Regions from separate parts of the Pseudomonas sp. MT3 genome, predicted to be linked through region 1. Evidence: predicted binding sites of a transcription regulator. Region 1 holds the regulator's gene; the other holds the start of a gene.

Region 1 (4,458 bases):
CTGGACATCCGCGTCGAGCCCGGTGTGTTCGCGCAGCTCGGGCTTCCAGTACGGATTGGGCAGGCAGCGCACGTCGAACACCAGGTCGGCGTCCACCGGCATGCCGCGCTTGAAGCCGAAGGACTCGACGAGGAAGGCGGTACCCAGTTCGGGTTTGTTCAAGAGGCGCAGCTTGAGCACGTCGCGCAGCTGATAGAGGTTCAGGTTCGTGGTGTTGAGCTTGAGATCGGCCAGGTCGGCGATCGGCGCCAGCAGGTACGCCTCGTCTGCGATGGCTTCGGCCAGCGAGCGACTGTCGCTGGTCAGCGGGTGGCGCCGGCGCGTCTCGGAGAAGCGCTTGAGCAGCGTCTCGTCATCGGCATCGAGGTACAGCACGTCGCACTGGATGTGCTTGTCGCGGGCTTCCTGCAGCAACTCGGGGAAGCGCTGCAGCTGGCTGGGCAGGTTGCGCGCGTCGATGGAGACGGCGACCTGCGGGTGCAGCAGTTCGGTGTGCAGCAACGCACGTTGCGCCAGGTCCGGGAGGAGGCTGGCGGGCAGGTTGTCGATGCAGTAGAAACCGTTGTCCTCGAGCACGTTGAGTGCGGTGCTCTTGCCCGAGCCGGACCGTCCGCTGATGATGATCAGGCGCATGATCAGTGGCCGTTCTGGAAGTCCACGACGATCCGGTACAGCTCTTCGCCGTTGGCGGCGTGGCGCAGGCGGTCACGGACGTCGGAACGGTCGAGCATGGAAGCAATCTGCCGAAGCAGCTCCAGATGCTCTTCGGTGGCGGCTTCCGGCACCAGCAGGACGAACAGCAGATCGACCGGCGCGCCGTCGAGGGCGTCGAAGTCGACCGGGGCGTCCAGGTGCAGGATCGCGCTGATGGGGGACTGGCAGCCGGGGAGGCGGCAGTGCGGAATGGCGATGCCATTGCCGAATCCGGTGGAGCCCAGGCGTTCCCGAGCCACCAGGTTTTCGAAGATGTCTTGCGCATCGAAACCTGGTAGCTCGCGAGCTACCAGGTTTGCGATTTGTTCAAGGACGCGTTTTTTACTGCCGCCCGGCACGTTCACCAGGGAACGGCCGGGGGTCAGGATTTGCTCGAGTCGAATCATAGGGAAGGGTTAACGGACGCCAACACCCTGCTGGCGTTCGAGGTATTTTTCCTTGTGCTTGATCAGTTGGCGGTCGAGCTTGTCGGTGAGCAGGTCGATGGCTGCGTACATGTCTTCATGTTCGGCACAGGCCACCACCTCACCCCCTGCGATATGCAGGGTGGCTTCGATTTTCTGCTTCAGTTTCTCGACCTCCATGATGACCTGAACATTGGTGATCTTGTCGAAGTGGCGCTCCAGTCGTCCGAGTTTTTCGACGACATAGTCGCGCAGGGCGTCGGTCACATCCAGTTGATGTCCACTGATGTTGACTTGCATACCGCTTTCTCCTTATTGCCCGTGTATAAGTGGCAGGTTAGGTGGCCTGCCGCCGGAACACTTTGGCGTGGATCAACGTCATACCAGTCGCTTGCGTTCGCTGGAGGGAGCAATCCCCAAGGACTCCCGGTACTTGGCGACGGTGCGACGTGCCACTTGAATGCCCTGTGCTTCCAGTAAACCAGCGATCTTGCTGTCACTCAATGGCTTTTTCGGACTTTCCGCCGCGACCAGTTTCTTGATGATGGCGCGGATCGCGGTGGACGAGCATTCGCCGCCCTCGGCGGTGCTGACGTGGCTGGAGAAGAAGTACTTCAGCTCGAAGATGCCACGCGGGGTATGCATGAATTTCTGCGTGGTGACGCGCGAGATGGTCGACTCGTGCATGCCCACGGCTTCGGCGATGTCGTGCAGGACCAGGGGCTTCATCGCCTCCTCGCCGTATTCGAGGAAACCGCGCTGGTGTTCGACGATCTGGGTCGCCACCTTCATCAGCGTCTCGTTGCGGCTCTGCAGGCTCTTGATGAACCAGCGCGCTTCCTGCAACTGGTTGCGCATGAAGGTGTTGTCGGCGCTGGAATCCGCCCGGCGCACCAGGCCGGCGTACTGCGAGTTGACCCGCAGGCGCGGCACGGCTTCCTGGTTCAGCTCTACCAGCCAGCGGTCGTTGTGTTTCCGGACGATGACATCCGGCACCACGTATTCGGCTTCGCCGGACTCGATCTGCGAGCCGGGACGCGGGTGCAGCGACTGGATCAGCTCGATGGTCTCGCGCAACTCGTCTTCCTTGAGCTTCATGCGCCGCATCAGTTGGCTGTAGTCGCGGCTGCCGAGCAGGTCGAGATGATCGGAGACCAGCTTCAGGGCCTCGGTCAGCAGGTAGGTCTTGGCCGGCAACTGGCGCAGTTGCAGCAACAGGCATTCGCGCAGGTTGCGTGCGCCGACGCCGGCGGGTTCGAGTTGCTGCACGCGGCGCAGGACGACTTCCACCTCGTCCATCTCCACGCCCAGTTCCGGGTCGATGGAGGCGAGGATGTCGTCGAGGGACTCTTCGAGATAACCGTCGTCGTTGATGCCGTCGATGATACTCAGGGCGATCAGGCGGTCGGTGTCGGACATCGGCGCCAGGTTGACCTGCCAGAGCAGGTGGCTCTGCAGGCTTTCGCCAGCGGAGGTGCGGGCGGTGAAGTCCCACTCGTCATCGTCGCTGCTGGGCAGGCTGCTGGCGCTGGTCTGGTAGATGTCTTCCCAGGCGGTATCGACCGGCAGCTCGTTAGGGATGCGCTCGGCCCACTGGTCCTCGTCGAGGCTGTCGACGCTGGGGGTAGTGTTTTCCTGGAAGCTGTCCTGCGAGTTGCTGCTGGCGCCCTGGGCGGCGGAGTCGTCGCCGTCGGCCATTGGGTCGCTGTTGTCGTAGTCGTCGCCGTCTTCCTGACGTTCCAGCATCGGGTTGGACTCCAGGGCTTCCTGGATTTCCTGTTGCAGGTCCAGCGTGGAGAGCTGGAGCAGTCGGATGGCCTGTTGCAGCTGCGGAGTCATCGTCAGCTGCTGGCCCATCTTGAGGACGAGCGATGGTTTCATGGCTGGAACTAGGCACCTTGTTCGCTGGCGCAGCAAGCGCCATATCCACGACTACGGACGCCTGGGCGCCGCGAGGAAGCAAATTATATGCCTGAGTCTGGACGCTTTGCCTAGGGTCTGTCGACCTTTCGTTACAACCTGAGTATCGGGCAGGCTCGAGACGGCAGAATGCACGGCGCCGGACACAGGTCCGGGCCGTCGTGGAACGGGGCGAGGCGCCGCCGGAAGGGCGGCTTCCGGGTCAGAGACGGAACTCGTGGCCCAGATAGACTTCCTTCACCAGGTCGTTGGCGAGGATGGTCTCGGAGCTGCCCTCGGCGATCAGTTGGCCGTCGTTGACGATGTAGGCGGTTTCGCAGATATCCAGCGTCTCGCGGACGTTGTGATCGGTGATCAGCACACCGATGCCCTTGGCCTTGAGGTGATGGATGATCTGCTTGATGTCGCCCACGGAGATCGGGTCGACGCCGGCGAAGGGTTCGTCCAGCAGGATGAACTTCGGTGCGCTGGCCAGGGCGCGGGCGATTTCCACGCGGCGCCGCTCGCCGCCGGACAGGCTCATGCCGAGGTTGTCGCGGATGTGGTGGATGTGGAACTCCTCGAGCAGGCTTTCCAGTGCTTCCTGGCGACCGGCGCGATCCAGGTCGCTGCGTGTTTCGAGGATCGCGCTGATATTGTTGGCCACCGACAGCTTGCGGAAGATCGAGGCTTCCTGCGGCAGGTAGCCGATGCCGGCACGGGCGCGGCCATGCATGGGCAGGTGGGTGACGTCCTGGTCGTCGATGCGTACCACGCCCTGGTCGGCGCGGACCAGGCCGACGATCATGTAGAAGCAGGTAGTCTTGCCCGCTCCGTTGGGGCCGAGCAGGCCGACGATCTGTCCGCTGTCGATACTCATGCTGACGTCGCGGACCACTTGCCGGCTTTTGTAGCTCTTGGCGAGGTGCTGGGCGGTGAGCGTGGCCATTACTGCGCTTGATCCTGCTTTTTCTTGGGCTGGATGACCATGTCGATACGCGGGCGCGGCGTGGTCACCTGGGTACCGGTGGCGCGGCCTGCGTTGACGATCTGGCGCTGGGTGTCATAGACGATCTTTTCGCCTTCGAAAGTGTTGCCTTCCTGGATCACCTTGGCCTGGTCGATCAGCACGACACGGTTCTGGGTGACGAAGTACTGGATCGTCAGGCCGTAGGCCTTGGTGATTTCCTTGTCCGGCGCGGGCTTCTGTTCGAAGTAGGCGGGCTTGCCCACCGAGGTGACGACCTCGATGTCGCCGTTCTTGTTCTGCTTGAGCGTGACGGTGTTGCCGGTCAGCTTCATGCTGCCCTGGGTCACCACCACGTCGCCGCGATAGACGGCAACGCCTTGCTTGTCATCCAGTTCGGCGCTGTCGGCCTGGACGCGGATAGGCTGTTCCCGGTCGGTGGGAAGGGCCCAGGCGGCGGAGCTGCCGATGGCG
Region 2 (4,458 bases), on a different contig from region 1:
CAGGCCGACCCGGCACCTGGCAAGCTCCGGCAGCGCGGCCAGGATCTCGTCGGTGACCAGGTGGAAACCTCGCGGACGCGGGTGCAGGGTGATGGACTTCTGCTGCCACATGGCGGGCTGACCTCCGTCTGAAGCGGTGATGCGCGCGCATTCTAGCGTGATGTTCAAAAAAGCAAAGGGCGCCCGAGGGCGCCCTTCGTCGAACATGCACGAACCCTTACAGGTTGTAGCCGCGCTCGTTGTGCAGGGAGAGGTCCAGACCCATCGTTTCCTCTTCCTCGGTGACGCGCAGCCCCATGATCAGGTCCAGGACCTTGAGGATCACGAAGCTGACGATACCGGTGTAGACGATGGTGAAGGCCACACCCTTGAACTGGGTGAACAGCTGCGCGCCGATGTCGGTGACGGTGCCGAAGCCGCCCAGGGCGGGCGCGGCGAACACGCCGGTGAGCAGCGCGCCGACGATGCCGCCGACCGCGTGCACGCCGAAGGCATCCAGGGAATCGTCGTAGCCGATGGCGCGCTTGAGGCTGGTGGCGGCGAAGAAGCAGATCACGCCAGCGGCCAGGCCGATCACGATGGCACCCATCGGACCGCAGGTGCCGGCGGCCGGGGTGATGGCGACCAGACCGGCGACCACGCCGGAAGCGATGCCCAGGGCGCTCGGCTTACCGTGGGTGATCCACTCGGCGAACATCCAGCCCAGGGCGGCGGCGGCGGTGGCGATCTGGGTGACCAGCATGGCCATGCCGGCGGTGCCGTTGGCGGCGGCGGCGGAGCCGGCGTTGAAGCCGAACCAGCCGATCCACAGCAGGGCGGCGCCGATCAGGGTGTAGCCCAGGTTGTGCGGCGCCATCGCGGCATTCGGGTAGCCCTTGCGCTTGCCCAGCACCAGGCAGGCGACCAGGCCCGCGACACCGGCATTGATGTGCACCACGGTGCCGCCGGCGAAGTCCAGCACGCCCCAGTCCCACATCAGGCCGCCATCACCGCTCCAGACCATGTGGGCGATCGGTGCGTAGACCAGGGTGAACCACAGCGCGGTGAAGATCAGCATGGCCGAGAACTTCATGCGCTCGGCGAACGCGCCGACGATCAGGGCCGGAGTGATGATCGCGAAGGTCATCTGGAACATCACGAACACGCTTTCGGGGAACAGCGCGGCGGCGGAGGTCAGGCCGGTGTTGGTCAGGCCGGCGAGGAACGCCTTGTCCAGGCCGCCGACGAAGGAGGCGAAGTTGATCACGCCCTTTTCCATGCCCACGGTGTCGAAGGCCAGGCTGTAGCCGTAGACGACCCAGAGGATGCTGATCAGCGCGGTGATCGCAAAGCACTGCATCATGATCGACAGGACGTTCTTGGCGCGCACCATGCCGCCGTAGAACAGCGCAAGGCCAGGGATGGTCATCAGCAGCACCAGGGCACTGGAAATCAGCATCCAGGCGGTGTCGCCGCTGTTCAGGACGGGGGCCGCGGCCTCGTCGGCCAGGGCCAGTCCGGGCATTGCGAGAGGCAATAGGGCGCCTAGCCCTGCGTATCTGCGCAGAGTCATTGTTGTTTCTCCTGGGGCGTGGGGTTCGGTGTGGGCTTGGCTTAGATCGCGTCGGTGCCGGTTTCGCCGGTACGGATACGGATGGCCTGTTCCAGATTTACGACAAAGATCTTGCCGTCACCGATCTTCCCGGTGTTGGCAGCCTTGGTGATGGCTTCGATAACGCGATCCAACTGGTCATCGGCGATGGCGACGTCGATCTTCACCTTTGGCAGGAAGTCGACGACGTATTCCGCGCCACGGTACAACTCGGTGTGGCCCTTCTGCCGGCCGAAGCCCTTGACTTCGGTCACAGTAATGCCCTGCACGCCGATCTCGGACAGCGACTCACGAACGTCGTCCAGCTTGAACGGCTTGATGATGGCTGTGACTAGCTTCATGTAACTCTCTCCCGTGTTTTGGTGGACCCGCCCCAGGAAGAACGAACCCGAGGACAAGTCTAAGCGCAGTGTCTGGCTTTTGTAATGCGCCGGCCGCCCTACCTCAGCACTCCGACTGCCTTGATCGAAGCAATCCACCGCCTCGCCTGCCGCACCGGAACTGCGTCGGTGCACGCCATATCTGCCCCAAAGCATGAACCTTGCCAGCTCTATGAAATGCCCGTGGTTTCAGTCACTTGGTGAAAATTCGCGGTCCCTGGCCAATCGCCAGCTGCCATCCCGCGCACCGAAAGCGCGCATATGCAGCGGGCATACTGCTCAAAAAGCGTGCAATCCTCCGCGCCGCAGCCGGTACCGGCTGCGTGATAGACTGCGCTCTGATTCAATCCGGAACCCATGAACCATGCTGCCGCCCAAAGCCTTCCTCGACGCCATCAGCCAACAAGCCGGACGCCTGTTCGGCGGCGAATCGCCCCTGCCGAAGGCCGAGCTGGAAGCCCAGTTCAAGGTTCTGATGCAGAGCGCCTTCAGCAAGCTCGACCTGGTCAGCCGTGACGAGTTCGACAGCCAGATGGTGGTGCTCGCCCGTACCCGCGCCCGCCTCGAGGCCCTGGAAGCCAAGGTCGCGGAAATGGAAGCCAAGCTCTCGCCGCCCGCCGACGCCGCCCCGGCCGCCCCAGCCGAATAAAGGGCAGGCAGGGAAGCCCCGCCGGCGGGGCGGCATGTGATCAAGGAGTGATCCATGTCCCTCGCCATCGTCCACAGCCGCGCCCAGGTCGGCGTCGAAGCACCCGGCGTCACCGTCGAGGCGCACCTGGCCAACGGCCTGCCGTCGCTGACCCTGGTCGGCCTGCCCGAAGGCGCCGTGAAGGAGAGCAAGGACCGCGTGCGCAGCGCCCTGCTCAACTCTGGCTTCGACTTCCCCGCCCGCCGCATCACCCTCAATCTCGCCCCGGCCGACCTGCCGAAAGACGGCGGCCGCTTCGACCTGGCCATCGCCCTGGGCATCCTCGCCGCCAGCGGGCAGTTGGCCGATGCCAGTGGCCTGGAGGACCTGGAATGCCTGGGCGAACTGGCGCTCTCCGGCACCCTGCGCCCGGTGCCGGGCGTACTCCCTGCCGCGCTGGCCGCCCGCGCCGCCGGACGGGCACTGGTGGTGCCCAGGGAGAATGCCGAGGAAGCCAGCCTTGCCAGCGGGCTGACGGTCTATGCCGTCGGCCACCTGCTGGAGCTGGCCGCGCACTTCAGCGGCCAGGAGCGCCTGCGGCCTTATGAGGCGAACGGCCTGCTGCGCAGCACGCCACCCTATCCCGACCTCGCCGAAGTGCAGGGCCAGACCGCCGCCAAGCGCGCCCTGCTGGTGGCCGCCGCCGGTGCGCACAACCTCCTGTTCAGCGGCCCGCCCGGCACCGGCAAGACACTGCTCGCCAGCCGCCTGCCCGGCCTGATGCCACCGCTGGAGGAAGACGAAGCGCTGCAAGTCGCAGCGATCCATTCCGTGGCCGGACGCGGACCGCTGACCCACTGGCCGCAACGTCCGTTTCGCCAGCCGCACCATACGGCATCCGCGCCCGCCCTGGTGGGCGGCGGCAGCCGTCCTCAACCCGGAGAAATCACGCTGGCCCATGAAGGCGTGCTGTTCCTGGATGAACTGCCCGAGTTCGACCGCAAGGTCCTGGAGGTCCTGAGGGAGCCCCTGGAGGGTGGCGAGATCGTCATCGCCCGCGCCAGCGGTCGCGTGCGTTTCCCGGCGCGTTTCCAGCTGGTGGCGGCGATGAATCCGTGCCCGTGCGGCTACCTCGGCGACCCCAGCGGACGCTGCCGTTGCTCGCCCGAGCAGGTCCAGCGCTACCGCGCCAAGCTCTCCGGGCCGCTACTGGATCGTATCGACCTGCACCTGACGGTCAGCCGCGAAAGCACCAGCCTCGCGCCTGGCGGCCCCAGCACCAGCAGCGCCGAGCTGGCCGTGCAGGTTGCCGCCGCGCGCCAGCTCCAGTTGAATCGCCAGGGCTGCGCGAACGCCTTTCTCGATCTGAAGAAGATGCACCAATTCTGTGCATTGAGCGCCGAAGACCAGCTCTGGCTGGAGAAGGCCGGCGAACGCCTGAACCTGTCGCTGCGCGCCCTGCACCGGATTCTCAAGGTGGCGCGCACCCTGGCCGACCTGCAGCAGACGCAGGCCATCGGCCGGGCGCACCTGGCCGAGGCGCTGCAGTACCGCGCTGGGCACTAGTGGCCTGTACGGTTAATTCGGCAATTGAAGTTCGAGTGCCAGGGTTTGCCAGACAAGGCGCCGCGACGAGTCGTAGCAGGGCTACGGTGAGGAGCGGCAACGCAGTATGGCGAAGCCTGGCGCCGAAATTGATTAGTCGAATTAGCCACACAGGCCACTAGCAACGCCAAAACGGCCGCATCGCCTCCAGCCGCGCCTGTTCGCGGCTGACGCCGATGTCCCGCAGTTGCTCGTCGGAGAGCTCCAGCAGTTGCTTGCGGGTGCGCACGCGGCGCCAGAACTGCTGCCAGCGA

The links. Region 1 encodes sigma-54, which starts transcription at its own class of promoters, with help from an activator protein. Its sites were predicted from a motif close to ANTGGCATNNANNTTGCTNT; they were not measured.
Region 2: glnK (P-II family nitrogen regulator) is a predicted target of sigma-54. The motif match lies at 2,121-2,140, and genes of this name have one in related genera.

The regions. Positions count from the first base shown of each region.
Region 1 covers NZ_JBTVPY010000007.1:74,828-79,285, forward strand. Annotated here, with positions in the region: gene rapZ (RNase adapter RapZ) at 1-633, opposite strand, end outside; gene ptsN (PTS IIA-like nitrogen regulatory protein PtsN) at 636-1,100, opposite strand; gene hpf (ribosome hibernation-promoting factor, HPF/YfiA family) at 1,110-1,418, opposite strand; gene ACYCAX_RS09240 (RNA polymerase factor sigma-54) at 1,497-2,999, opposite strand; gene lptB (LPS export ABC transporter ATP-binding protein) at 3,241-3,966, opposite strand; gene lptA (lipopolysaccharide transport periplasmic protein LptA) at 3,966-4,458, opposite strand, start outside.
Region 2 covers NZ_JBTVPY010000018.1:49,848-54,305, forward strand. Annotated here, with positions in the region: gene ACYCAX_RS18605 (secondary thiamine-phosphate synthase enzyme YjbQ) at 1-111, opposite strand, end outside; gene ACYCAX_RS18610 (ammonium transporter) at 218-1,552, opposite strand; gene glnK (P-II family nitrogen regulator) at 1,594-1,932, opposite strand; gene ACYCAX_RS18620 (accessory factor UbiK family protein) at 2,336-2,620, shown strand; gene ACYCAX_RS18625 (YifB family Mg chelatase-like AAA ATPase) at 2,675-4,165, shown strand; gene ACYCAX_RS18630 (DUF1127 domain-containing protein) at 4,323-4,458, opposite strand, start outside.